One region of the Colwellia sp. Bg11-28 genome, then DNA from elsewhere that is predicted to be linked to it. Evidence: predicted binding sites of a transcription regulator. Region 1 holds the regulator's gene; each other region holds the start of a gene.
The links. The regulator MetJ, encoded in region 1, represses methionine synthesis genes. The targets are predictions, from matches to a motif close to TAGACGTCTAGACGTCTA.
Positions count from the first base shown of each region.

Region 2: the regulator MetJ is predicted to act here: its motif matches at 5,016-5,033, upstream of metK (methionine adenosyltransferase).
Region 3: the regulator MetJ is predicted to act here: its motif matches at 3,588-3,605, upstream of CXF79_RS00895 (homoserine O-succinyltransferase).

Region 1 covers NZ_PJBA01000003.1:102,502-112,691, reverse strand. The annotation lists gene CXF79_RS03375 (ABC transporter ATP-binding protein) at 1-624, shown strand, start outside; gene CXF79_RS03370 (ABC transporter permease) at 624-1,529, shown strand; gene CXF79_RS03365 (sensor domain-containing diguanylate cyclase) at 1,646-2,926, opposite strand; gene metJ (met regulon transcriptional regulator MetJ) at 3,192-3,521, opposite strand; gene metB (cystathionine gamma-synthase) at 3,770-4,936, shown strand; gene CXF79_RS03350 (bifunctional aspartate kinase/homoserine dehydrogenase II) at 4,963-7,509, shown strand; gene CXF79_RS03345 (hypothetical protein) at 7,712-9,091, shown strand; gene CXF79_RS03340 (DUF1624 domain-containing protein) at 9,132-10,190, shown strand, end outside.
Region 2 covers NZ_PJBA01000001.1:47,466-57,655, forward strand. The annotation lists gene CXF79_RS00170 (cache domain-containing protein) at 1-69, shown strand, start outside; gene CXF79_RS00175 (response regulator) at 85-705, shown strand; gene CXF79_RS00180 (GAF domain-containing sensor histidine kinase) at 1,048-2,277, shown strand; gene CXF79_RS00185 (MDR family MFS transporter) at 2,575-3,903, opposite strand; gene murI (glutamate racemase) at 4,157-4,927, shown strand; gene metK (methionine adenosyltransferase) at 5,109-6,296, shown strand; gene CXF79_RS00200 (DUF3313 family protein) at 6,476-7,078, opposite strand; gene rsmE (16S rRNA (uracil(1498)-N(3))-methyltransferase) at 7,242-7,976, shown strand; gene gshB (glutathione synthase) at 8,261-9,223, shown strand; gene CXF79_RS00215 (YqgE/AlgH family protein) at 9,308-9,940, shown strand; gene ruvX (Holliday junction resolvase RuvX) at 10,043-10,190, shown strand, end outside.
Region 3 covers NZ_PJBA01000001.1:218,436-228,625, forward strand. The annotation lists gene metH (methionine synthase) at 1-2,470, opposite strand, end outside; gene CXF79_RS00895 (homoserine O-succinyltransferase) at 2,565-3,512, opposite strand; gene CXF79_RS00900 (MipA/OmpV family protein) at 4,049-4,813, opposite strand; gene CXF79_RS00905 (YajQ family cyclic di-GMP-binding protein) at 4,986-5,468, opposite strand; gene CXF79_RS23315 (VanZ family protein) at 5,671-6,048, shown strand; gene CXF79_RS00910 (ketopantoate reductase family protein) at 6,102-7,085, shown strand; gene thiI (tRNA uracil 4-sulfurtransferase ThiI) at 7,095-8,549, opposite strand; gene CXF79_RS00920 (flagellar motor protein MotB) at 8,823-9,767, opposite strand; gene pomA (flagellar motor protein PomA) at 9,812-10,190, opposite strand, start outside.

The DNA.
Region 1 (10,190 bases):
GCTTATATTGCCGATGTAGCTATATTGCCTAAATGGTTAAAAGTTTCACAAGCCTTAAGCTATATGCAAGATATCCACAAGAATTTTAATCTAGAAAAAGCCCATGAATTTTTAGCAAAAACCAATATTGCGTTAGGCGATAAAGTTAAAGCTTTATCTAAAGGTATGGTGGCGCAATTGCATTTAGCGCTGATTCTGGCCATTGATGCCAAGGTGCTGATTTTAGATGAACCAACCCTAGGTTTAGATATTCTAACTCGTCGTGAGTTTTATAATCATTTATTAGAAGATTTTTATAACGAAGATAAATGTATTGTGGTTACTACTCATCAAATCGAAGAGATTGAACACATATTGACAGACGTTGCTTTTATTCAGGATGGGAGAATAGTATTGGCACAAAGTACTGAGGAGATAAAACAGCGCTTTAATATAGTGGCAGTAGCTAATGAACAGTTACCTCAAGCGGATGAACTGAATCCTTTATTTAAAAATAGCATGATGGGATTAACGACCATGTTATTTGATAATCAAGATAAAGAAACGTTACAAGGTTTAGGTAAAGTATCAATACCGAGCTTAGCCGATGTTTTTGTTGGTGTGATGAATAAGGAGACTTGTTAATGAATACAACAATAATGAAAGCCTCAATTAAAAAAGAGTTGTGGGAATTTAATGGCATGCTGACTTGGGTGCCAGTGACTTTAGCCGGAGTCTTTATATTCATTCCTCTACTTGGTGTGATATTAAATGGCGTTGATATGAAAGAATTGATGATAGGGATTGAGAATTTAGCTCAATTTCAATCATCTGACCGTATCAGTGAAGTATTTTTTGTTTCTGCGATAGCGCTGTTTAGTCCATTCATTGCAATAGGCTTTATTGTGCAAGTTTATTATTTTGTTACCTGCTTATTTGACGAAAGACGAGACCAATCAGTGATGTTTTGGCGTTCGTTGCCTGTGTCAGATAAAATGACTATTGCCAGTAAAGTATTAACCGGTGCTATTGTCATTCCAGTGATATTCTTTATGGCAGCGACATTGCTGATGTTATTTATATTGGTACTGGCAGTGATTGCTTGTTCAGTATTATCTATTGGGTTTGATATTTCATTATGGGGCATGCTGGCAGGCGCAGACATAATAAGTGGCGTAGGTTATATTTGGTTAACACTCGTACCAATCGCTATTTGGTTATTACCTCTGTACAGTTGGCTAATGTTGGCATCTATTTACGCGAATAAAGCACCTTTTTTATGGGCGGTATTACCGATAGTCGCGTTATTGGTCATTGAAGCAATTGTGGTTCACTATCTACATTTATCGCAACCATTCTTTGGGCATTTCTTGATGGATTATTTCTCTATGACTCCTGAACATCTTGCTGATGTATCAGTCGATCAAGATACGTCACGCTCAGCAACATTACTGATGTTAGTCTCTCAAATTGATTATCGAACAGTGTTGATTTCTACGGGGTTATTATTCACTACCTATTGGTTTAGAGTGAATAAGCAAGAATCATAATGAGTAAATGAGACACTAAAAGTATAGTTAAATCAGATGATTAAGTAGTTAATGCCAATATACTCGTTACCATGTATATTGGCTTTTTTCATATCGATAATTTAATCCGATTGGTATTATAGATAACAAACGGTATTCCTACCGGTATTCTTAGCTTGATATAAGGCTTTGTCTGCACGAGAAAATAACACATCAAAGGCCTTGTCGCTGGCGATAAGACTTGAAACACCGATACTCACCGAAAGGTTTATTTCTCCCTGCCAATCACCAGTAATGATTAACCTGCTTTGTTCTTCTTTAATACGCTCTGCAAAGGTCATGGCTGACATCGCCGAGGTTTCAGGTAACAGAATAGAAAACTCCTCACCACCGATGCGCGCTAGAATATCTGTTTGCCGTAAACTCGCTTTTAATTGCTTAGCAATTTCTATTAATACTTGGTCACCCGCAGGGTGACCAAATTGGTCGTTGATGCTTTTGAAATGATCAATATCAATGGAGATCAGTGTCATAGACAATGAATAGCGTTTTGCACGTTGATACTCTTTTTCTGCTTGCTCAATGAAAAAGCGTCGATTATATAAATTGGTTAATGGGTCAGTATTGGCAAGTAGTTTAAATTCTTCTTTAAGTTTGAATAGTTCGGTCACATCAGTTGAAAAACCGATTAATGCGGGTAATTTATCTGGCCGATCAAAGGGGACTTTAGTGCTGATGTAGTGACAGTTATCACCATTTTCACCATGAGTCGTTTCTTCAATGACCTGTTTTTGATTGGTTTCAAAAACCTGCTTATCTGATTGGTAAAAATGTTCGGCAATTTCTTTGGGTAAAATATCAGTATCTTTTTTACCTATGATGTTCTCGGCCTTATCGCCAAATAACTCGGCAACGCGATTATTCACATATAAAAAGGTACGTTCACAGTCTTTAACATAAATATGGGCATCTATATTATTAAGCATGGTCTCAAGTAAGTAACTTTGTTCATTGACTTGTTCTTGTAGTTGTTTTTCTACTGTAATGTCTGTCGATATACCACAAATGCCGTTTACATTACCTAAGTGGTCAAAAAGTGGTTTTTTGACCACTTTAAATATACGGGTTTCATTTTTCGCTCTGATAAAGTTACTTTCTTCATTTTCAATGCGGATTACTTGATCCATCACCATACGATCGTTTGCTTTTAATTGTTTAGATAAAGCTAAATCAAAAAAGTGAGTATCATCAAAACCAATAACATCTGCTAAGTTTTTTTCAAATAAATCTAAAACCGCTTGGTTTGCATAGGTGTATTTGCCCGATAAATCTTTGGTATATATAAAGGAATCGATACTGGCTAATATCTGATCTTTAATGGTGTCATCAGCGTTGTTTATGTTTTTTTCTTTACTCAAAGTATTCGCCTTAGGTAGAAGAGCTAACGAATCACAACCCAAATAGCTATGAATTGCTAAGTTATATATTAGCACATATAGATAACTAGCAAATTATCTGACCTTGCTCTTGGCGGTATTTTTAAGTGCAGTTAAGCGCTATGCTTTGTTTTTTCAGCTTTGTAGACAGAGGCGCATGCCTTACTCAGATTTTTCAAATACAAAGTGGCAATAAAAAAGGCACTTATTAGGTACCTTTTTTGTGTGTTTAACTTATCGTTAAACGTTATTCATCCTCAACTTCGTAAGCACTAAAGTCAGTAATTCCCTTTGCTTCAAGCAAGCGTCTGACACTTGCAGGTAACTTCTCATTATTATCTTTTGCTAAATCTTCATCATCAGGCAGGGGTTGCCCAGTAAATGCATGTAAGAACGCTTCACATAACAATTCACTATTTGTAGCATGGCGAAGGTTATTTACTTGGCGTCTAGTACGTTCATCTGTCAACACTTTTAAGACGCGCAAAGGAATAGAAACGGTAATTTTCTTTACTTGCTCGCTCTTTTTACCGTGTTCGGCATAGGGATTTATATACTCTTCATTCCACTGAGCCATCGATATTCCTCTATCTTGTTATAACGTATTCTAAAATGTAATAGTATAGATTTTACCTGTTGCATAAAACCAGTCAAGTAGAAGTTTAGAAGTCTAAAATTACTTGACCCAATTAATGAAAGTGTTTAGAGTTATAGACGTCCAAACATCTAAACGCTGATGTTGCTATATATCGGCGTTATTACTGATAAAACATGCGAATTAAACACTGCGTTTCATTACCTAGCATAATTAATGGAGAGAACTAAATGTCGATTACTAAAAAAGGTAATATTACCACTTCGGCAGTAAGAGCCGGTATTAATACCGACCAGCAGCATGGCGCTGTGGTTGCTCCTATTTACCTATCCAGTACCTATTCATTAAAGGGCTTTAATAACAAACGCCAATTTGATTATTCTCGTACGGGTAACCCAACACGAGCTACTTTTGCTGGCGCGATTGCAGAGTTAGAGCAAGGCAGTGTTGGTATTGTTACCAGTACTGGCATGGCAGCAGTGCATTTAATTTGTCAGTTATTATCTACCCAAGACACGGTCGTCATTCCTCATGATTGTTATGGCGGTAGTTTTAGATTATTTACTCATTTAGCTAAACGTGGTCAATTCAAGCTTATTGTTGTGGATCAAAATAATCAACAAGCACTGGATAATGCGTTAGCACATAAGCCAAAATTGGTGTTACTTGAAAGCCCAAGTAATCCTTTATTACGTTTGGTAGATATTGAAGTAGTAACCAAAGCGTGTCACGCAGTAGGTGCATTAGTCGCGGTAGATAACACGTTTTTATCTCCAGCGCTGCAACAACCTCTTACGCTAGGCGCTGATATTGTTTTTCACTCAACCACTAAGTACATTAATGGTCATAGTGATGTAGTGGGCGGTGTTGTCGTTGCTAAAACCGAAGAGTTAGGTGAGCAGTTAGCGTGGTGGGCGAATTGTATTGGTATTACCGGCAGTGCCTTTGATAGTTTCCTCGCGTTACGTGGTTTAAAAACATTACCGGTGCGAATGAAGCAACACCAAGAAAATGCGCTACGAGTTGCTGATTTTTTAAAAAATCACGATGCTATTGATGCGATATATTTCCCAGGTTTTCCTGAACACACAGGTCATCATATTGCCAAAAAACAGCAGTATGGCTTTGGTGCAATGTTAAGCTTTGAAATAAAGGGTGACGTTGAAGCGGTAAAAAAATTATTTGAAAACCTCGAATTGTTCACCCTTGCACAATCATTAGGTGGTGTTGAAAGTCTGATCAGTCACCCATCAACTATGACACATGCAGGTATGACAATCCCAGATCAGCTTGAAGCGGGGATTACTCAGTCTTTAGTACGTATATCTGTAGGCATTGAAGATATTGATGACATATTAGCTGATTTAGCCCATGGTTTAACGCAGAGCCAACTGTAATAACAAACAGATTAGCAGGCAGAGAGATGAAACAAGAGAATACGATTGTAAATAAGGTCAACGAAGATAAAGCAGTGTCTAGCAACGAAATTGCAGATATTGATTTTATTGCTGAAGTAGATGCAGAAAATAAATTGGCTAAACATGCTATTCAAGTACATAAATTTGGTGGTAGTTCATTAGCAACGCCCAAATGTATTAAACGTGCGCTTGAAATTATCCGTGAAAATTGTCAGTTAAACGATATCGTTGTGGTCTCAGCTAATGGTAAAACAACTGACCGTTTATTTGCTCTCTATTCTCTGGTCGAACGAACCATCGCAGAAGATACAATACAAAAAAGTGATGAATTAACTCAAGCGATTGATGAGTTAGCGAAAGAGCAAGCGCAACTTATTACTGAATTATTGAATGCTAATAATACCAAGCAATTATTGCTTAGGTTGCATAAAGACATTGAGCAATTAACGACTTGGTTAACCGCGGATATTGTTCAGCATCACAATGATGTTTTAGCCTTAGGTGAAGTATGGTCAGCAAGATTGTTGTCGGCGTTACTTAATGAGCAAGTTTGCCCAAGTAATAGTATCGATTCTCGTGATTTTCTTGTTATCGATAATGAACAAAGTTGCGTAGTGGATACTGCGCTAAGTGCTGCACAATTAAGACAAAGACGTCAGTTTGGTAAGTTAGCGGTTATTACTGGTTATATCAGTAAAGATTCTCGTGGTAAAAGCTGTACCTTAGGCCGTAACGGTAGTGATTACTCCGCGACTATTATCGCGTCTTTAGTTGCCGCTGGAAATGTGACTCTATGGACAGATGTTGATGGTATTTACAGTGCCGATCCTCGTGTTGTTCCTAGCGCTAGAAAATTACATCGTTTACCCAATGGCGTCGCAAAAGAACTAGGCCGCTTGGGTAACCCCGTTTTGCATGCTAAAACCTTATTACCATTGATTAACCCATTAAGTGAGCATCATACCCATCTGCATGTCGCTAGTAGTTTTGATGCCCAAGTCATCGGCACTGAAATTGGTAAGTTTGGGCAGATTGCTAAGCAAGAGTTATCTGTAACCTACCTTAATGATTTATTGCTAGCGCAATCGGTGAGCTTTATAGGTGAAGCTGCAACTAGGGCGAAGGCTGAGTTTTCCCCTATCTGTATAGATGACCAAAAGGGCTTTATGGTCATCACACAAGGACAACAAAAAGCCTTGAGTGATTGGTTGGCGAGTCATGATGTTGAAATTACTTTTAAGCCGGTTGCTATTATCGCAACCGTTGGCCATCGCGTAGCTGAACGTGGTGATATCAGGGCGCGCTTTAAACGCTCATTAAAAGCCGCTAAACCATTGAACTTGGTTGGTAGTGATAATAATCATAGCGTGATTGCTATTTTACCTGAACCTTGTTCAATTGAGCTCTTAAATACAGTCCACCATGAGATGACAAAAGATGCTCGTCATATTGGCTTAGTTGTTGCGGGTATGGGCAATATAGGCGAACGTTTTTTAGAATTATTACCCGCGCAGCTTAATAAAGTATACGCGTTAGAGAATTTACATTTAGTTGGTTTGCTTTCATCGAAAAAAGCGTTAATTAACAATGATGGTATTGATGTAAACCAAGCAACTTCATTGTTTGCTCAAGAAGCCCAAAGCTATGATCACGAACAGCTTATTTCTTGGTTGACCCAAAATCCATACGATGAGTTAATTGTGGTAGACATCACGCCTAGCGAAGATTTTAGTTTATTGTATGAACAGATGTTTGCTCTAGGTGTACATGTGATTGGTGCCAATAAGTGGGCTGCTTCAAGCAGTACAGCTCATTATAATAATTTAGTCAATACTGCGGATAGTCATAATAGTTTATGGTTAGGCAATACTACGGTAGGTGCGGGTTTACCAATCAATTATGCTATTGATGACTTGCGTCAAAGTGGCGATAGCATCAGTGAGTTATCAGGTATATTTTCAGGTACGCTCTCGTGGTTATTTGAAACCTATGATGGCAGTTCAAAGTTTTCAGAGCTGTTATTAAATGCTTTGGCACAAGGCATTACCGAGCCTGATCCTCGAGAAGATTTATCAGGTAGAGATGTAAAGCGTAAGTTACTCATTTTAGCGCGAAAAGCGGGTTTTGAATTAGCATTAGATGATATTGATTGTCAAAACTTAGTGCCAGAAGCATTACAAGCTTTATCAACTAGTGAATTCTTAGCCAGAGCTAATGAGCTAGATGAGTATTTTGCTACCGCGTTATCTGAAGCGAATCGTAAAGGTGCGTGCATTCGCTATGTTGCTCGTTTTCAGCATAATCCAGAAACAGGTATTAGTGCAAAAGTCAGTTTAGAAGTGCTGCCGCAAAGTGATGCTTTTGCCAACCTAACCCCTTGTGACAATATTTTTCAAATCAGTAGTCATTGGTATCAAGATAACCCTTTGATTATTCGTGGTCCCGGTGCTGGACGTGACGTCACGGCTGGCGGTTTACACTCAGATCTCGTTAAGATTTGTCAGCAGCTTGCTCATAAACAAAGTCAAGTGAAGATAAAGGGCATTAACTAGAGATTACGAGTGACAAAGTGCTGAAAAAACCAATGTTTTATGCCGTTCATTAGGTGTTTATCCTCAAAAGTAAACTGTTATTATCTTGATTCATAATGTTAATCAAATCATTGTGAATCAAGGTAATTGTCCTTTCTCTAAGTATTGCTTTTAGTAATAATTCCTAGCATGATAGATATTATTTATTCACTCTAGCGGTGCAATGGCTAAAGATACCCCCCATCAAACACATTACACACGACAAATTCATCATTTGTTGGCCAAAGTATACGGACGAAGTGCGGTTAAAGACTCTTTATTAGACCGCGCCGTTGGCTATTTTGAGCAAGAAGAATTTACTCCTTCAGACGAGAAAAAATCTGCAGAAGAGTCTCCTTTAAAATTAATGGAACGTACCGAGAGACATGCGAGTTTATTGGCCATTTCGTTAACAATCATAGAGCTCGCGGAAGGAGATAGTTATGCTGAAAATAACCGAAAATCAGCCCAATTCCTCGGTACTATTCAATTATTAAGTCCAACTGAGGGTAAACGTGTCGCCACGAGTAATGAGCAGAGTAAATCGATTTATAAAGCGTTATTATGCTTACGATTACTTGACCGCTTAATTATTGATGGTCAGATGCGTGAGCCTTACATTAATAAGTTTTTAACCGATATCTCTACTGAGCAATTTATTGATTTTGCTAATCATGATGCTGAAAAATATCAACGCTTTGTCGCGCAAGTTAAAGTGCCACTGGTTATAGCGGCGTTATTACAAGATATTGGTAATTATCACCCAAAAGCGCAAACTATACTGTGCGGTGCTGAGGGAGGATTAGACCCTTTTCGCACCCTAGAAATTAAGCAAAGAAAAGAATTACTACAAATTAATTATCGTGAGACTATAAAATACATCAGTGAAGGGATTGGCATTCCTACTTTTGTTGGTAATACAAAGGCAGAGCGAGAGCAATTCTTTTTAGATGAAAAAGATAAATTAGCTTTCATAAAACAATTACTGAAAAGTAGCGTTAATCCAAAAAATACTATTGGTAATATACTCAAAGTACCGCAAATTTACACTTCGATAATTTTATCTACCAAAGCAAGTTACAACTACAAGTTATTACCAAAAGTTTTTCAGGTATTAAATAAAAATGCTGAGCTTGGTGCTTGTGCACAAAGCGTTGTTGATGCCTTATATAAAATCACCGGTATGTTTCCACAAGGTTTTGGTGTTGTTTATATGCCGTTAGGGGAATTTGGTGACCACAGCGATTGTTATGAATATGCCATTGTAAATAGGCTTTATCCGACGAGTCCAGAGCAGCCTAATTGTCGAATGGCCACACGACAATTAACATTTATTGGCTATGGCCAGAATAGTGTCATTAAAAATACGAGCAATTTATATTTCACTCAAACAGCGAAGAAGTTGGCAACTTTGAGTAAAGAGCGCTTGAATGAAATATTAGCGTTATTAAGCTCAAACTCCCAAGAGAGGCAACAGTTAGATTTATTACCGCGTTGTTGGCATGCTAATGAGTACTTCTCAATTAAAGCCAATCAAAATCTTTGGAATAACATTGAGTCATAATACTTTGAGATAAAGTGATTTTACATAAGGATATGAAATAATGACAAATAAAGTAAAAAGTAAGCGTATTGCGGCAATTGATTGGATGCGAGGCTTTGTCATGATCATCATGGTGCTTGATCATGTGTCAATGGCCTATAACAAAGAGCATTTATCGACGGACTCAGCAGCCAGTTATATAATAGGCTCACCGCTGCCAGCATTTGAATTTTTTACCCGTTGGATAAGTCACATTTGCGCACCCGTATTTGTCTTCCTTGCTGGCACCGCTTTAGCTATAAGTGTCGAACGAAAGCTCTCTCGAGGTTTTGACAGCAAAGCGATTGATAAAGATATTTTGCTTCGTGGTGCTTTTATTGCGTTACTCGATCCAACAATCACTTCATTCTTTTCTGGTAAGCTTATTTTCCAAGTACTTTATGCTATAGGTATTGCCATGATGTGTATGGCTTTCTTTCGACGTTTATCGAGTACACAGCTGCTCATTATTGCCATGGCTTGGATTTTAGGTGGTGAATTAGTGACTGCTCAGTTTTGGTTTGCTGGAGGACAGGAGCAATCAATCATTGTTGCTTTGTTAATCGGTAAATATTCCTCAGCAGATTTAAGTATTTCTTACGCCCTCGTACCTTGGCTATCTGTGATGATACTGGGTTGGGTGTTTGGTCGGTATATTCTAGATTATGGTGATGGGAAAGTTACCATTAGCCCTGCCAATTTACTGTTCCGTTTAGGTTTCACCGCGTTAGCTGCTTTTATTGCTATCCGTTACTTTAATGATTACGGCAACATGTTCTTATTAAGAGAAGATAATAGCTGGCAACAATGGTTACATGTAAGCAAGTACCCACCATCGGCGAGTTTTATCATGCTTGAGTTAGGACTTATGGCGGTAATTTTAGCGTTAATGATTAAGGTTGAGCAGAAAATAGGTGTGCGACCTAATGGCGTATTGCTTGTTTTTGGGCAAACCTCAATGATGTTTTACTTAGTGCATCGAATCTTCTTAACGGGAACTGCCACCTATGGAGGTTTGAGTGATTTTACTAACCTTACAAATACCTACATTATTAGTGGCGTATTACTGTTGCTCCTTTTT
Region 2 (10,190 bases), on a different contig from region 1:
ACCAAAGTTTCAGCCCGCATACCGCAATCACAACTGCGTTTTAACGCAAGTAATGCCAGTGAAAACTAAAATGAAGAGAATATTATGATTAAAGTGCTATTAGTTGACGATCATCCGCTTTTTAGAGAGGGACTGAAACATCGCTTGAGTCTTGATGACTGCATAGAGGTTGTAGGTGAAGCTGAAAATGGCAAACAAGCATTGGAGCTTATTAAGAGCCTTGATTTTGATATTGTTTTAATGGATATCAATATGCCTGAGATGGATGGCATGTATGTACTTGAATTGATTAAAGAGCAAGATTTAGATTGCAAAGTGCTTATGTTAAGTATGCATGACAATAAAGAGTACATTTTAGGTGCTATGCGTCATGGCGCCGATGGATATATCTTAAAAGACGTGCCTGGTGCTGAATTAATAGAAGCCATTAAAAAAGTCATTTCAGGTAAACATTATTTCAGCTCAGAAGTTACCGAGATCCTTTCAAAAGAGCTCGCTGGTGAACAACGTGGCATTGTTACTAGAAGAGAGCAATTGGTATTAAGACTGATTTCACAGGGCTTGAACAACAAGCGTATAGCGCAAGAATTAAATGTTAGCGTACGCACGGTTGAAACCCATAAGCGTAATATAAAACAAAAGCTTGGTATAGATTCAACCGTTGGTCTTATGCGTTACGCCATTGATTATGGTTTAGACCGCTAGGGTTACTGATTAATTATTTTCTCATGGAGCTTTAGTAATAGTGCCTGCTGAAGTCTCATGAGCATTGGTCGAATTAACATACAAACACACTATAGTGAACTTCGCAGCAAGACATAGAATCAATGTGTCACTTTTGTCCTCTGCGCTAATGACACTCTTAATCAAATAACAATCCCCTTGTTCTTGAAAGTTTATCCTCATTAAAATTGAACCATTAATAAATCTGATTGGTATAAATACTGTATTTTGTACGACATAACTAATCTTTTTTTTTTAATAAATGAGAGGGTTTTAGTATGATAGTATTGTTAGATATCCAGTCTCGGTATAGGGAGCATACATTTGTATAATCAGAAGAATGAAGAGTTAATAGAGAGCTGGAATAAAACACTTGCTGTCGTTGCTAAACTCGCCTCAGTGCCTGTTGCTTTAGTGATGAAAATAGAAAAAAATAATATCACCGTTTTTTGCAAAAATTCTGGTACCAGTGATAATCCCTACTCTATTGGAAATTCTGAGTGTTTAAGCGGCTCAGGGCTTTATTGTGAACAAGTCATAAAGTCACAACAGATACTAAATATTCCCAATGCCCTACTTGATGAAAACTGGAATAACAATCCCGATTTAAAACTTAATATGATAGCCTATCTAGGACTGCCCATTGTCGATGATAGCGGTAGTCTATTTGGTACCCTTTGCATTTTAGACAACAAAGAGCATGTTTTTTCAGAAACAACTATTGGACTATTAGAAGCCATTAAACAAAGCTTTGAGGTACAGCTAAAACACCTGCATCAACAGCATATTATCGAAGAGAAGCAAAAGCTTGAAGAGTTATCAATTTTAATCAGTGGGCTTTCTCATGAAATAAATACCCCCTTAGGTATCGGAATAACGGCCACTAGCATAATTGAGTCAAACATTGAAAATATCCAGCAAAAATTAGCCTCAAAATCTCTCAGTCAAAACACACTAGCATTAGGTCTTAGTACAATTAAAGAAAGCGTAACTTTACTCAGCAATAGCCTTAATCATACCGCAGAACAAGTCAGTAAATTACAAGACCTTTTAATGTCTAATGATGTAAAAAATTATCAATTACTTGAGTTATCCTCTTTAGTAAAAAACACCTTTAAAAAACATAAAGACATCCTTAATATTCATAACGTTAAGTACAAAATAAAACATCAGGATAACGATAATACTCAGGCTTTTATTGCACCTGATTTACTGCAACAAGTTTTACTCATTCTCTGTAAAAACTCTCTAGAACATGGCTTAGTTGATATAGAAAATCCGTCAATAAGCATTGAATTTGAAAATTATCTCGATCTAATCAAGTTGCACTTTAGAGATAATGGCCAAGGAATTGCTAACAGCGAATATATAAAAATCTTCAATCCTTTTTATACCACAAAGCGTGCGACGGGTAGCAGTGGCATAGGGTTAAGTCTTGCCAAAAGAATAGTAACCCAACAGCTGCACGGTGAGATATCAATAATGGACTCTTCTTCTGGTGTTCACTTTGTAATAACCCTACCTAAGCTGGCTGACTCATCCTCTAGCAAATAAGTAGCGTAATCTTTGTGTTATACCAATCGGACTAATTTATTGATCACTTAGCGAGAATTAAAAGGCTTAGAGGCAAGGCATTGATTGAAGAGAATGGTTATTCCCTTGTCAAAATCAATAACGCCGCATGTAAGCCTTTTAAACTCGCCCTTCGGGAGCCCATTAGCAAACTGATAACATCACAAAATGAATGAAATATAGACTAACTATGTTTAACTCATTTTGCTTGTTTTAAGCTCGCTAATGTAACTCTAAGCTGACCAATAAATTAATCCGTTTGGTATTATTTACCACTATCTAATGTTCAAGTTTTACAAAGTCAGGTCGAGGTAAATTATCCAATATACTGTAAAGATAAATGACAATCAGTGTTAACGCTGCAGCAATAAAGAATAACCAAGACCCGCCAAGTTGGTCGAGAATAATACCGCCGCCTAATGGCGCTATCGCATAGCCAAATTCATAAAATGAAGCTGCACCAAAATAAGCACCACGTAGATGCTCTGGTGCCAAACGATCAATATGCACATTCATAGTAGGGAATAAAATAGTTTCCGCTAAGCTCATCACTACAATCGCACCAATCCACCCCCAAAAAAGCGTTAATGGATTTACCGCTAGCCAAATTTGTGAGCACATCAACAAGACTAGACCGACTTGTATTCGGCTAATTAAAGATAAACTTGCCATTAACTTCAGTAATAGAAATTGCGTTGAAATGATCACTAACGCATTGGTAAAAATCATCGCTGAAATAAGCTGTAATAAATCAGGGACTTTAGCTCGCGTTAAATATTGTATAAGCGAGCTATCCATTTGTGCATAAATAAACATGCATAAGATATTGGCAAAAATAAGACATTGTAATAACTTATCAGCCATTAATACCTTTAGTATTTGATTACTTGCACTATTTTTCGTTGTGATTTTAGTCTGCGTTTTATTTTGATTGTGAGTCTCAGTAGAGATGCTATTTTTTTTATTATCCAGCGAATCGGCAGCCCTTTGATTAGCTTGCACTGATTTTTCGTTCTCTAACTTACTGTGTTGATGAAAGCCCCACCATAAAAGCACCAATAAAAAGGAAAATGCTGCTGCCGTAATATAAAAACTTGATTGCTCTCCTGTTAAACCTAACCACAGCCCTAACATTGGGCCGACAGCACAACCGACATTAACGACAAAATACAATGACTGCATGGCTAGTTCGCGAGTGCCTTTATCTTTGATGATATCGCCGATTAATGCTGAGGTGAGTGGCCGCCAGAGCGCAGTAGCAATTGAACACAAGGTGATCACCAGCGAATAACCGGCAATGGAATCCACCTCAGCTAATATCGAAAAAGAAATGATATATAAAATACCACTGGCATACATTAACTGATGACGGCCAATTCGATCAGATAACGCGCTACCAACGAAACTCACTAGCACTGAAATAACGGCAGCGCTTGAAAGAATGAGCCCTACATGTGTGGCAGATAATGCAAACTTTTCGTAAAGGATTACCGCTAAAAATGGCCATACCATGTAGTAACTACCACGGGTGATAAATGAACCAAATAACAAGATCCACATTAATCGTGGGAATGCTTTAAAGCGCTTTACTGAAACAACATTAGACATGAACTTCCTTATACCAAACGGCTCAATAATTGAGCTTTCAAGATAAAATTTAAAATCAGCTATTTCAAACCGTGCTTTATCTTGAATACAACCAGTTATATAAACAAAAAACCTTACTTAATTAATTGTATTGCTTTTGGGCCGAGAAAAGCAATACAATTTGTTCGGATAATCTATTTAATATTGCTGAGCAAAAACTATTACTACTCAAGAGATAAAGCACAAAGTACCTACTAACTCAGCCCCTATTGGCGTGTTTGACTCCGGCGTAGGCGGACTTTCTATTGCTAAATGCATAACCGAGCAACTTCCCCATGAAAATATTATCTATATTGCCGACAGTCTTCATGCTCCTTATGGCGAAAAATCTGTAGAATTTATTATCAAGCGTGTTAATTACATTACCAAGCAACTTATTGATAAGGGTGTAAAAGCCATAGTTATTGCCTGTAATACTGCAACTGTGAATGCCATTGAACAACTTAGATCGCAAGTGAGTATTCCTATCATTGGGGTTGAACCGGCAATTAAGCCTGCTGCAAAGCAGAGTATCAGTAAAAAAGTGGCTATATTAGCGACACAAGCAACCAGCGAAAATCAGCGTTTTAAAGACTTGATTGACTTACACCATAATGGTGCTGAAGTTCACATTCAACCCTGCCCTGGCCTAGTTGAATTTATTGAACAAGGTAATCAAAATAGTGACGATTGTAATGCCTTGTTAAAACAATATATCAATCCCCTCATTAAAGAAGGTATAGACACGCTAGTACTTGGTTGTACTCATTACCCTTTTGTTCAAAAACAAATAAGCCTCATTGCCGGTCAACAAGTAACAATTATTGAGACAGCCGCACCGGTTACAGTGCAATTAAGCAAGAAATTAGTAGAAAGAGAAATAAGTGCATGTAAAACACAGCAAGGACAATATCAATTTTTTAGCTCGCTTGAAACAAAACAGCAAGAACAAATATTTAGTCAATTGTGGCAGGAACCACTTACTTTACATGCGTTAGAGCCTTAATAAATTTCCCCTTCGATGACTTCGTTTAGCTGAAACCTACCCAGAATATTACGCTAGTTCAATAAAATCACAATTAATTAGAGACGTTTAGCCGTCTAGGCGTAAAAAAGCTAGAAAGTTGTTTTCAACAGGTGTAGAATCGCCCCATTATTTTGTATAACTCAAATTTTTCTGAGGATTTATGTCTAGACATTTTTTTACTTCCGAGTCTGTTTCTGAAGGCCATCCGGATAAAATTGCCGATCAAATTTCTGATGCGGTATTAGATGCCATTATTGCCAAAGATAAACATGCTCGTGTGGCCTGTGAAACGATGGTAAAAACCGGTGTTGCTATTATTTCTGGTGAAGTATCAACTAATGCTTGGGTTGATTTAGAGAAACTTACCCGTAATGTGATTAGTGACATAGGCTATACCTCATCAGATGTTGGTTTTGATGGCGCAACTTGTGGCATCATGAATTTGATTGGTCAACAATCACCTGAAATTGCTCAAGGCGTAGATCGTAGCAACCCAGAAGAACAAGGTGCTGGCGATCAAGGTTTAATGTTTGGTTATGCAACCAATGAAACCCCTACCTTAATGCCTGCACCATTATACTACTCACACCGTTTAGTTGAACGTCAAGCTGAAGCGCGTAAATCAGGTGTTTTACCTTGGTTACGCCCAGACGCTAAATCACAAGTAACATTTATCTATGAAGATAATAAGCCAGTTGCTATTGATACCGTGGTACTTTCTACGCAGCATAACCCTGATATTAAACAGGAAGATTTAGTTAGTGCTGTAATGGAAAATATTATTAACCATGTATTACCTGCAGAATTATTAACTGAAGATACTAAATACCATATCAACCCAACAGGCCGTTTTGTTATTGGTGGCCCAGTAGGTGATTGTGGTTTAACGGGTCGTAAGATTATTGTTGATACTTATGGTGGTATGGCTCGTCATGGCGGTGGAGCTTTCTCAGGTAAAGATCCATCAAAAGTTGACCGTAGTGCTGCTTATGCTGGACGTTATGTTGCTAAAAATATTGTGGCAGCCGGTCTTGCAGATCGTTGTGAAATTCAAATATCTTATGCCATTGGTGTTGCTGAGCCTACGTCAATTTCAATTGATACCTTCGGCACAGGCAGTATTTCTGAAGAAAGATTAGTTGAAATAGTACGTGAACATTTTGACTTACGTCCTTATGGCATCACTAAAATGTTAGACTTATTACACCCTATGTATCAGCAAACTGCTGCCTATGGTCATTTTGGTCGTGAACCATTTGAAATGACCGTCGGTGATGATACTTTCACAGCCTTTAGCTGGGAAAAAACTGATAAAGCAGACGATTTACGTAAAGCTGCAGGTTTATAGTTAATACCGAATCAAGCTAAGGAGAAACTGAGTTATGCACTAAAGCATTACCTAGCCTCTCCTAACTAATTAAGGGATAGATTTTTCATTAACTCTATCCCTAAAAAAACCAGTTTATCTAGTAGATAAACTGGTTTTTTATTTTAATCAGATCTATTTAATCCTATTAAACACTCGCGCTAGTTAGCCGCATCAAGTTTTTTACGTAATGATTTACCCCAAGCTTTAAAGAGATTTTTTGCATCTTTAGCACGCTCCATCGCTGTATTAGGTTGATAGTCATCACCAATGGCTTGTGTACCTTCAAAGATATGAATTAAGCTTCTTGTCTTACCATCACGTAAGTGAACTGATAAATGAAATTCACCAGAGCCTTTCGTTGTTGTTTCAGTATCTTCTTGTGAGGCATATGGCATAAAACTGATAATTTCTACATCAACAATAAGTACGCCCTTACCTTCTTTGTCTACAATGTCGTAGCGACCTTTATTCTCAGTTAAGCCTTTTTCAACACCTTCTTTAAAACGTGCTTTTAAATGAGCTCGATTGCTATCTGTGACTTTCCACTCGAAACTTTCTTTATCAATCCAAGGGGGTGAAATAATTTTAGTGTGGGACAGGTCTAAGTCTTGTATATAAACTTTATCATAACCACTTAATGAAATAATTGGGCTAGCAAAGTTCTTATCCACTGAGATCATTTCACCAGCAATGGCTGATTGACCTGCAAGTGCTAAAGAAAATACACTGGCCGCAAGCGTGGTAAGTATAATTTTTTTCATTGTTAATCCTTTTTATTTATATTACTTAAGAAATTACGTGTAATTTCGTAGCTAGTCAAATGAAACCAATAAAAGAGTACAACTTTATACATTTATTCATTGTTTTTTGCCCTTGTCGCCCTTATTTTAGTTTAATAATCATGATTTTCCATTAAGCCCTATTATGCGTAACCCAAGAATTTTTCAACAAAGTCAATTTGCTCTTAACGAAACAGTGCCATTATCTGATGACGCCTTTGGTCATGTAGTGCGCGTTTTACGTCTAAAAGAAGGTGACACTATTACATTATTCAATGGTGAAGAAGCTTTTCAATATACCGCAACACTCTGTAATGTAAGTAAAAAATCAGCTGATGTAAAAGTTACTTCCCAAGAGGAAAACAACAGTGAATCACCGCTTAATATCCATTTAGGGCAAGGTATTTCTCGTGGCGATAGAATGGACTTTACGTTACAAAAATCGGTAGAGCTTGGCGTAAATACCATTACCCCTTTATTCACCGAGCGCTGCGGAGTAAAACTTAATGCCGAACGTCTTGAGAAAAAACGTCAACAGTGGCAAAAAATTGTCATTAGCGCTTGTGAGCAAAGTGGTCGTGCAAGCGTGCCCGTTGTTGCAGAGCCGATGTTATTAGCTGATTGGTTAAAACAAGAAACCAGTGCTTTGAAAATTAATTTACACCCAAAAGCACAGCATTCCATCATGAGTTTGCCTATGGAAAATACCCGTGTTCGATTACTCATTGGTCCTGAAGGCGGGTTAAGTGATGAAGAAATCACGCAAGCCTATGACAGTGATTTTCACGATGTACTGCTTGGCCCTAGAGTATTACGCACTGAAACGGCGGCATTAACGGCAATTACTGCATTACAATGTCGCTTTGGTGATTTACACTAAATTTATTATTGTTTTTCTCAACTACAAATTAATAATACCAGTTTCATTAATTAGGCGATCTATTTTATACGCAGAAAAAATGACCAAATATAAGACGTTTATTTTAATAACTAGTTGTTCTAATTATTAAATAAACAACGAAATAGTTGGTTATTTTAACCAGTAGAAATGATCACAAAGTTAGTGAGATTGGTATAACAGCTTATGACAAGAACATACCTTAAATGAAGTTTATTGCGAATTGCAACGACAGCATTAAAAATCAACATTGAACAGGATAAAAAATGACTACAAATAAAGTAATAAAACTCGGCATAGTGATGGATCCTATTTCACAAGTTAAAGTAGCAAAAGATTCATCAATGGCGATGATGCTTGAAGCACAGCAACGTGGCTATGAACTTTACTACATGGAAATGAAAGATTTATATCTTGATCAAGGCCAATGTCGTGCCACAACACATCGAGTTAAAGTGTTTGATGATAGTGAGCATTGGTATGAGTTATCAGACCCTCAAGATATAGCCGTGAGTGAGTTAGATGCAGTATTGATGCGTAAAGATCCTCCTTTTGATACTGAATTTATTTACGCAACTTATCTTCTAGAGCGTGCTGAAGTTGAAGGCACACTCATTGTAAATAAACCGCAAAGTTTACGTGATTGTAATGAAAAACTATTTACGGCTTGGTTTAGCGAATTTACTCCTAAAACATTGGTAACACGTAGTAGTGATAAAATTCGAGAATTTCACAATAAACTACAAGACGTTATTATTAAACCTCTTGATGGCATGGGCGGCGCGTCAATATTTCGAATTAAAGCAGACGATGTTAACGTAGGCGTAATTATCGAAACCTTAACCAACCATGGCGAGCAATATGCGATGGTGCAAGAGTTTATGCCAGAGATTGCTGATGGTGATAAACGTATCCTGATTGTTAATGGTGAACCTATGCCTTACTGCCTAGCGCGTATACCTGCTCAGGGTGAAACTCGTGGTAATTTGGCTGCCGGCGGACGTGGTGTTGCTCGCCCTCTTAGTGTTAGTGATAAAGCGATTGCTGATGCAATTGCTCCTGAATTGAAAAAACGTGGTCTATACTTTGTTGGTCTTGATGTTATTGGTGATAAAGTAACTGAGATCAATGTGACGAGTCCTACGTGTATCCGTGAAATTGAAGCTGCTTATCCAATAAATATCAGTGGTAAGTTAATGGATGCGATTGAAGATAATATCAATAAATAAGGGTTGAATTGCATGGAAAAACAACAAAAATTAGAACAAAGAGCAACGATTAAGAGTGATTTTGATTTAGAACCGTCTCAATCAATGAGTAGCTTAGAGAACCAATTATTGATTGCCATGCCATCTCTGGGTGATCCTTATTTTAATAAAACTGTGACTTATATTTGTGAGCATAATGAAGATGGTGCTATGGGCTTGATCATCAACTTGCCCGTTAATATCACCTTAGCTGATTTGCTCAAGCAAATAGAGCCAGATGAAGGTGACAAAACAGGTAACGTAAATAGTAACAGTGAGTTAACCAAAAGTGATGATGTGAATGATATTACGCTTGTCACTGATATTACTAATAGCTTAGAACAATTAGTGCTCGCAGGTGGCCCTATTGCTCAACAGAGAGGGTTCGTTCTGCATAGTTCACAACCAGGTTGGAGTAGCTCTTTAGTCTTGAGTAAAGAGCTGATGATCACCACCTCAAAAGATATCCTAATGGCACTGGGCACTCAACAGGCCCCTGAACAATTCATTGTTACCTTAGGTTATGCTGGTTGGGGACCCGGTCAACTAGAACAAGAGCTACAGGCTAATTCATGGCTCACCACGCCTGCCGACATTGAGATACTTTTTAAAACACCCATTGAGCAACGTTGGAAAAAGGCTACTGAAAAACTGGGTATTGATCTCGCCCATTTATCTACCGATATTGGGCATGCTTAATCGCAGCCCTTTCAGCGCTAGCGTATAAATTACGACACCAAATGCTTCATGAAATTACACCATAATATTACTAAAAGTAATGACCATATCTCAAGGAAAAAAATGTCGACTAAAACTAAATCACCCATTGGCCAACGCACCGTTATTGGATTCGATTTTGGTAAAAAATATATCGGCGTTGCCGTAGGCCAAGAAATGACAGGTAGTGCCACGCCACTAGGTTCGGTTAAGGCCACCGATGGAATTCCTC
Region 3 (10,190 bases), on a different contig from region 1:
GTTTCATTTCTTTAGCAACATAAACCATTTCATCAAGCGACGGTGTGATCAAGCCCGATAAACCGATGATATCGACGTTTTCTTCTTTAGCGACACGTAAAATATCATCGCATGAAACCATAACGCCAAGATCTATAATTTCGTAGTTATTACATTGCAGTACTACGCCAACAATGTTTTTCCCGATATCGTGTACATCGCCTTTTACCGTCGCGAGCAATACTTTACCGTTGGTGCTTATTTCAGTTTTTCCCTCTTCGATGTAAGGGTTTAAATAAGCAACCGCTTGTTTCATTACACGGGCTGATTTTACCACTTGCGGTAAGAACATTTCACCCGCACCAAATAAATCACCGACAGTATTCATGCCATCCATCAATGGCCCTTCAATGACATCTAATGGTTTCTCTGACGCTAAACGAGCTTCTTCGGTATCCTCGATAATAAATTCATTAATACCTTTAACTAACGCATGAGATAAACGCGCGTTAATCGGTAATTCTCGCCAAGTTAAATCTGTCTTTGAGGCTTGTCCGCCAGCTTTACCATGAAACTCTTGCGCAATATCAAGTAAGCGTTCAGTCGCACCATCGTCCTTATTTTGAATAACATCTTCTACCGCTTGTTTTAGATTTGCTGGTAAGTCTGAATAAATAGCTAATTGACCAGCGTTAACAATCCCCATATCCATACCATTTTTAATGGCATAGTATAAAAAGACTGCGTGAATGGCTTCACGCACTGGGTTGTTTCCTCTAAAGGAGAAAGAAACGTTAGATACACCACCTGAAATCATCGCATAAGGTAGATTTTTCTTAATGTCATCAACTGCTTCGATAAAATCGACCGCGTAGTTATTGTGCTCTTCAATACCAGTGGCGACAGCAAAAATATTCGGGTCAAAAATAATATCTTCTGGCGGGTAACCAATTTCATCAACCAACATATGATAAGCACGATGACAAATTTCATATTTACGCTTACGCGTATCAGCTTGTCCTTCTTCATCAAATGCCATAACAATAACAGCCGCGCCGTAACGACGAAGCAATTCAGCTTGGTGACGGAAGTTTTCTTCGCCCTCTTTTAAGCTGATAGAGTTAACAATGCCTTTACCTTGAATACATTTCAGGCCCGCTTCAATGATATCCCACTTAGAGGAGTCAATCATGATCGGCACTTTAGCAATATCTGGTTCGCCAGCAATCAGGTTCAAAAAACGCACCATGGCGGTTTTTGAGTCCAACATGCCTTCATCCATGTTGATATCAATAATCTGCGCGCCATTTTCTACTTGTTGTAGAGCTACAGAGATAGCTTTATCGTAATCTTCTTCAACAATTAAGCGCTTAAACATGGCAGAGCCGGTAACATTGGTACGTTCGCCCACGTTTACAAACAAGCTATCTTTGTTAATGGTTAATGCTTCTAAACCAGATAAGCGACAGGCAATTTCACGTTTTTCAACTTTACGCGGTTTTATTTTTGCAACTGAGTCAGCCATGCCTCTGATATGCTCAGGCGTGGTACCACAACAGCCACCAATGATATTTAAAAAGCCTGATGAAGCCCACTCTTCTACATGAGTGTTCATGTCTTCAACGGTGAAATCATACTCACCGAAGGCATTTGGTAAACCCGCATTAGGATGGGCAGAAACAGCCGTATCACAAATACGGCTTAATTCAGCAACATACTGGCGCAATTCAACCGGACCTAAGGCACAGTTAAGACCAAAGGATACAGGCTTTGCATGACGTAATGAATTGTAAAAAGCTTCGGTAGTTTGTCCTGATAAAGTACGACCAGAGGCATCAGTAATAGTACCTGAAATCATTACAGGTAAACGCTCACCTAATTGGTCAAATACAGTTTCTACTGCAAATACTGCCGCTTTAGCATTTAAGGTATCGAAAATAGTTTCGATTAAAATAATGTCACTACCGCCTTCAATCAAAGCTAACGTGGATTCGATATAGGCATCTTTTAACTCATCAAAAGTAACGTTACGATATGCAGGATCGTTTACATCGGGAGAAATTGAACAAGTACGGTTAGTTGGCCCTAAAACACCCGCAACAAAACGAGGACGATCAGGGTTCTTTTTAGTGTACTCATCAGCCGCTTCTCGCGCTATTTGAGCAGCAACACGGTTAATCTCAGCGCTATACTCTTGCATGTCGTAATCGGCCATGGCAATCGTTGTTGCGTTAAACGTATTCGTTTCAAGAATATCAGCGCCGGCTTCAAGATACTCAAGATGAATCGCTTTAATGATTTCAGGTTGAGTAAGCACTAACATATCGTTATTGCCTTTTACATCGGTATGCCAATCAGCAAAGCGTTCCGCTCTAAAGTCTTGCTCTTCAAATTTATATGCTTGGATCATGGTGCCCATTGCACCATCTAAAATTAAAATGTTTTTTGCTAACTGTTGCTCAAATAAGGCAAATGATGATGATTTTTTCATGTTCTTTTTCCGCTGTGTCGAAAGTTATTTAATGGCTGACTAAGATAAATAATAGTGACCAACTAATTAATCTTAGTTGGTCTTTTAGTGAAAACTAAATAACAGTATCAGGGTGAATAGCTCTAATATTTGAAGCATCTAATTGATATGGCGTCATTTGATAAACATAGTAGTTAAGCCAATTAGTATAGAGCAAACTACCATGACTACGCCATGAACCAACAGGTGATTTGCTGGCGTCATCATCTTGATAATAATTTTTGGGTAAAGCAGTATCAGCACTTTTATTACTATCTCGTAAATATTCTTCATGCAATGTGCTTGCATCGTATTCAGGATGCCCCGTCAAATACACTTGCTGTTTGTTTTTACTGGCAGCTAAATATACACCTGCATCAGCAGATTCAGCTAATATCTGTATTTGAGGAATGCTTTCATAATCTGATTTATCAATGTAACCATAACGAGAATGTGGCACATTAAAGTTTTCATCAAATCCTCTCGTTAATGACTCTTTATCATCAAGCGGTTTGTGTTTAAACACACCAGAAAGTTTTTCTTTGCGCAAATGACGGTTTAAACCGTAGTGATGATATAACGCAGCGTGTGCAGCCCAACATGAGAACATGGTTGAAGTTACATTTTTTTCTGCCCAATCAAACACTTCACAAATTTTATCCCAAAATTTCACTTGCGAATAATCAAGCAAAGCTAGCGGAGCACCTGTGATGATTAGACCATCGTATTGTTTGTGTTTTATATCATCAAACAAATGGTAAAAGTTTTCTAGATGCTCTTCTGGCGTATTTTTGGACACATTTTTATGTATACGAATAAATTCAATATTTATCTGTAACGGTGTATTAGACAGCATGCGCAATATCTGCACTTCAGTTTCAATTTTATTCGGCATTAAGTTGAGAATAGCGACTTGCATTGGACGAATTTCTTGAGATGCTGCTCGGTTCTCAGACATAACAAAAATATTTTCATTATCTAAAATTGATAACGCTGGTAATTGGTCGGGAATTTTAATGGGCATGACGCTACCTAACAAAAAATACACATAATAATTAAGAGTTATACTGTTACTTAGATCACTAGATATGTCAACATCTAAACGTATAGACGTCTATACTGTTTTTATCGTCTAAATCATAAATCGAGCTAATAACCACCTATTACAGTACTTAACGCCATGTTTAGCCTTTTCTGGATAGAGCTCAAACATGTATATAGCCCATAATGATGACTATCAATTATAGAGCCTTTTTTCCCCTTTTATTCATATCAGAAAATAATAAATATAAATAATCTTGCTAGATATTAGAGCTAATTCCCTTGGTACATCTACTTAAGTGAGTTATTAATCCCACGAATACTTACATTAATCGCACTAAATAAGTGATCATTTTCAGGTGAGTTATAGCAATCGGACTAATAATGGCAATTGACAATAAGTTACCATCATCGCCTAAAGTAGCTATTGAATTAAAAATGTCGAGAAGTCGTTTGAGGTAAGTAATACTTCAAAGAAAACAACACGAGATTTTAGCTAGTCTAAATGCCGTGATATAGTTAAAAAAACTTACTAAAGAGAAAACGAGCACTCATATTAGCTTCATCTTCAACCAATGGGCTATTGGTTATTGCTGAATCATACCAAGTGTAATCAACTACAATACGGGTAAAGCCACCTAAAAAAATGGGCGTGGCCAAGGATAAAGAAATAGTAGTATTTAGTGCGGATTTACCAAGATATTGAGATGTAAATTCATTAGTTTCGCTTGCCTTCACACCATAATAATAATCAACATGATTGCTGTCTAAATAGCTGACACTTAAACTTGGTTCAAAGAACAAAGGACCTTTGCGAAACACACGCGAGATGTTAGCTTTAGCTTCATAACCATTAGATCTGCCAAGTACATCAAACATGCTTGAAAGGCCTATTTTCCAGTCCTTCTTCTGATAAGAAAGTCCTAATCCAGCATCCATAGAAAACTTTCTTTCTTGCATATTTTCAAAAATAAAACTGTCAGACTCATCAAAGCCTTGAAATCGAGGGGCGATCTGCACAGTCAATTCAATATCAGAAAATTCCAATGCATCATAACTAACGAAGGGCCCTAAAACCCGAAAATTATCACCTCGGTAACCTATAATAGGTAAAGGAATGACTCGATAATCATAGCCAGAATATATCTCTTGGTTGATACCTAAACCTAAGCCATACAAAAAACCTTTCGGTTCAATACGCTCTCTAACGTCTCCTCTATCTCCGTCCGCAAACACAGCACTACTCAATAATGCTAGGCTCCAACAAAGGGCCAGATATTTCATTTACTTTCCTTAGGTTAATATACTATTCAAAGACTAGAATGCTATTCAAAACCTACAATACGCTTCAATAGAAGTATTTAGATCAATTATGCTTTTAATTTTAACCAACATAAAAAAACCATAACTAAAGTTATGGTTTTGAATTGGTTGTCACAATTTAGTTGGCTAAAATTTAATCTTTAAAGTTAGTAAACTGAAACGACTGTTCTAGCTCAGCAGTACGCACTAATTGCATTACCGCTTGTAATTCATCACGCTTTTTACCTGTTACACGAACTTGTTCACCTTGAATCGCAGCTTGTACTTTCAGCTTTTCGCCTTTGATAAGCTTCACTAGTTGCTTAGCCATATCTTGCTCTATACCTTCTTTAAACGTTACTTGCTGACTCCAATTTCTACCTGAAGCACTTGCATCTCCAACGGCCATTGCTTTAGCATCAACATTACGCTTAGCTAATTGGCTTCTTAACAAGTCGCACATTTGCTTTAATTGAAAGTCACCTTCAGCTTTAAGGATAATATTAGGTTTTTTCCATTCAAAACTTGCTTCAACACCACGAAAATCAAATCGGGTAGTAATTTCACGATTAGCATTGTCGACAGCATTTCTTACTTCTTCTAAATCAGTCTCTGATACGATATCCATTGATGGCATAATTTTTCTCTATGTAGGTTGGATTAACTCAATACCGCTATTATACCTTCACGTTTAATGCACGCAACTAAAGTACCAATTGAAGCAAGAATATATGTTATGCGGCAACTTAACAGCAATGCAGGACAGAAAAGTGCAACAAGAAATACTGTGTTAATCATGCTAATATTGAATAACTTACTTAGTTAATTGCAGATTACTTGTGAAAGCTCGCCCGCATTATTACTTTTTTATTACGGTCATTGTCGTAATTCTATTACTGCTTTTCGCGCATGAATTTTTACCCAATGTTTTACGAAAGCGCATATTTCAAATTCCAGAGATTGATACTATAGGGCACTTAACTAGCTTTTTCATTTTAACCTGGGTTTGCCACTCTATTATCAAATTGTCACTGTCTCTTTCTGTGCCTTTTCTTATTTTCTATGGCGCTTTGACAGAAATTGGCCAATCCTTTTTGGGGTATAGAACGGGGCAATTCGGAGACTTTATTGCTGATGTTGTAGGCATCAGTTTATTCGTGTTAGCGAAATGGCTGTACCGCAAGTTTTTCCATAGAACTAGAGTCAATACGTTGTAACTACAAATGTTACTCACTGCTACGAACTTAATACAATGGTACATAATAAACTCATGATTAATAAGCTAGATAATATTGTTGTCGTTGGACAAGGATCAATGGGACTTCTTTGGTACCATCACTTATCTCAACAGAATATTTCACATAGCGACATCCCAAACGTCAATAAAAACAAGAAGGTTACTTTACTTGCCTCGAATCAAAATTCACTGAGTAACCATGAGCTAGAGATAGCCACTTATCAATTTATCACCTACCAGCAAGCTCAAGAAAAAACTTATCCGCTAACCTATAGTCAAGCGGTTGATGTAGAGTCAGCTGATGTAATTATCTTATGTCTAAAGTCATTTAATATTGCCACCGCAATAAAGAAAATAGCTAAGAACATTAATCCTCATTGCATCATTATTCTTGCTCATAATGGCATGGGTACCTTTACGGATGTGGAGAGCCTACTACCCCGTCAGCAAATTATACTGGCGATGTTAACAACTCATGGCTGTTTACGAAATGCACCATTAGCGATTACCCATACAGGATTAGGTCAAACCGATATAGGACTACTTTCTGGAAAATTAAGTGTATCCCAACAAACTCAACTCACCAATCTATTGAACCATGCCCTGCCCCAAGTAAGCTTTCATCAAGACATAGTGACAAAGCAGTGGGTAAAGTTGGCAATAAATTGTGTGATAAACCCTATCACTGCCATTAATAACATTGAAAATGGCGAGGTAAATGACGAGAAGTTTTCTGCACAGATCAATGCGTTATTAAATGAAATAAGCGAAGTGAGCCAAACTGAAAATATAACGTTAGCATTTACTGACTTAAAGGCAATGGTTCATAAAGTAGCATTAGCAACAGCGAAAAACTGCTCTTCAATGAGAAGTGATGTTTTGACGGGAAGATCTACAGAGGTTGATTATATTAACGGTTATATTCACCGCTTAGGTAAGAAAAATAATGTTGCCACGCCAGAGAATACTCGTCTGTGGCAACAGGTGCTAAACCTTAACGTTAGCTCTAGAGGTTAAGTCTAAAAGTTAAGGACGGTACACTTTTACATTTTTGAAACCATTATCAAGTAAATATAAGGCTTGAAGTTTACTCATCACACCGTGATCACAATATAACAAGTATTCTTTCGTCATATCTAAGTCACCAAACTGTGTAGATAATTTGTAAAAAGGAATGTGCTTAACTTCAACATCACCTAGCTCTAACGGTTTATCTTCTTCTTCTTCAGGGCTACGAATATCTACAACAACAGCATTCTCAGGAATGTTTTCAACAAGATCTACAGCATGAATTTCTTCTTCCGCTTCTTTGCCTATATCGCGAATATCATAAACACGCGTTTCACTAACAACCTTGTCTAAAACATCAAAATCAAAGTTACCTTCTTCTTCTTCAACTTTAGATAAAACAGCTTTTACCGTTGGTTTTTTAGAAATAACTCCACAGTATTCTGGGATGGTTTTAGAAAATTCTTCTGTTCCTATTTTGCGCGCTATATCAATAATATCTTGCTTATCGTAAGCGGCTAATGGACGTAAAATCAGCGTATCAGTTACACGATTGATAACGTTTAAGTTAGTTAAGGTTTGACTTGAAACCTGACCTAAACTTTCACCCGTAACAAGTGCTTGAATTTTACCTCGCTCTGCTATTTTTGTGGCTGCACGAATCATCATGCGTTTAAGTACCACGCCCATCTGGCTATTTTCAACATTCTCTAGAATCTCAGCAACAACAGGCTCGAAGTCTACCGCAAAGAATTTAACTTTATGTGAGGCACCAAATTTGTTCCACAAATAATAACTGATTTGTTTAACACCCACTTCGTGAGCAGAACCACCAAGATTAAAGAAACAATAGTGAGTACGTGCACCTTTCTTGATCATTTGATAACTTGAAACACCTGAGTCAAAACCACCTGACATTAGTGATAACACGTCTTCTTGCGTCGCTATTGGAAAGCCGCCTAGGCCCTTATGTCGCTGGGTAACAATAAAAAGATCTTTGTTTTTAATCTCTAGATGAATAGTAACATCTGGATTTTTTAGTTTTACTTTCGCACTTTCTACCTGTTGATTTAAACCACCACCAACGTACTGTTCAACTTTTAATGAATTGAAATCATGATTTCCTGTCCGTTTAGCACGTACACAAAAAGTCTTATTTTCAATAGATTCAGCATGGACAGCGAGTGTTTTTTCATAAATATCATGAACATCAACAAATTCACTTTGCTGTACTTCTAAGAACATAGGAATGCCAGGAATGCATTTAAGGGCTTCTACTAAACGTTCACGGTTTTCAGGCGAATTGTCTTTAGTATTAACTTCAATATTATCCCAGTTCATACGTGTAGTGACTTGTTCGTCAATACGACGTAAAACATTCTTAACGCTAGACTCTAATATTTTAGTAAAACGTTTACGGACGGGGCGAGATTTGATGGTAATCTCGGCTTGAAGCTTTACGATAAATTTCATCGGTTATGACCTAAAAAAGACAAAAAAATAATGGCGCGCATTATACACTATTTTTCAGGTTCTGTTGAGTTTTCGTTTTAGTGCTTACTTTAAAGGGATATAAAGAAAGTAATGTGAGTAGAGTGTAATCCAGTTACTCAAGACAATACGAATCTGCATTGTCTAATAAGCTACGTCCGTGTAGCGTTACTTAACTATTTACAAGGCCGAGCGTTAACAACTGAAAGTGTTACAGGCTCTGTGCTTTTAAACTTTAACCTCGATGCTAACTTTCTATTCTTTAGTGATACCAATTCGCTCAGTTTCTTTGGCTTTACCTTGATTGATAGCTATTTCAACACGGCGATTTCGGCGGCGATTTAACGCATTAGTATTAGGCACTAAAGGTCGAGTATCTGCATGTCCAGCGGCCACTAATCGGCTGGCGTCAAAGTCAGGAACCTTAATTAACTGATGCGCTATTGCAACAGCACGTTTACTCGATAGATCCCAATTAGAGCTAAACAATTCAGAATCAACGCCGCGATTATCAGTATGTCCTGAGATCATGATTTCACCTGGCACAGTATTTAATAACTCACCAATTTCACGAATTACAGGCCAAAACTTAGGTTGTAAAAATGCAGATCCTGAAGGAAAAGAACCATTCTCTCTTATGCGAATAATAACTTGTTGGCCCAAAGACTCTAGTTCTATCGCACCATCTTGAATTTGCTGCTCTAACTGTTCAGCTATTTTCTTCACTAATTCGTTTACTTGTTCTTGAGCAGCTTCCTCCATATCTTGCTTAGCTTGATCTAATGCCTGCTGTGAAAGTGCATCTTCCGTATTTTGAGATTGGCCACCACGTTCAGTACCTCGCTGCTCTTGTCGACCACCAGCAGAGGTTTCATCACCCGCTTGAAACTCAAGCATCTGCTGAGTCATTTCCATGGTTTGTTGCTGAATAACCTCAATAGGTGTTGGTTCAGGTTTTCCTGGACGAAACTCTTGAGCAATAATACTGGTACCTTTGGGAATATCTTTTACTTCAATTTTATTTTGCACACCAAAGGCAAACTTCATCGAGCCCGCAATTTGTTTAAACTTTAAAACATCCATTTCTGAGAATGATAAAAGCAAAACGAAAAAACACATCAACAAGGACATAAGATCGGCAAAAGTCCCCATCCACGCAGGCAGCCCAGGAGGCGGACATTTACATTGTTGTTCAGCCATGCGCCACTCCTATTATAAAGCCACTTAACATAAGTCTGTTCATGCTATTCATCAGTTGTATCGACTTTTCTTTTACCTTCAGCTAAATAATTTTTTAATAAGCCTTCGATAACGCGTGGATTTTGACCATCTTGAATACCCAGTACAGCATCAAGCACTAATTCTTGATTCATTTTTTCTTCCGCCATACGCAGTTTCAACTTTGAAGCGATAGGAATAGCGATAACATTGGCTAAAAAGGCACCGTAGAGTGTTGTTAATAAGGCAACCGCCATAGCGGGACCAATCGACTTTGGATCATCCATATTAGATAACATGGCAACAAGACCGATAAGCGTGCCAATCATACCCATTGCAGGTGCGACATCAGCAAGGGCCATCATCATATCCGAACCTGTTTCATGCCGCTCTGTGGTTAAATTA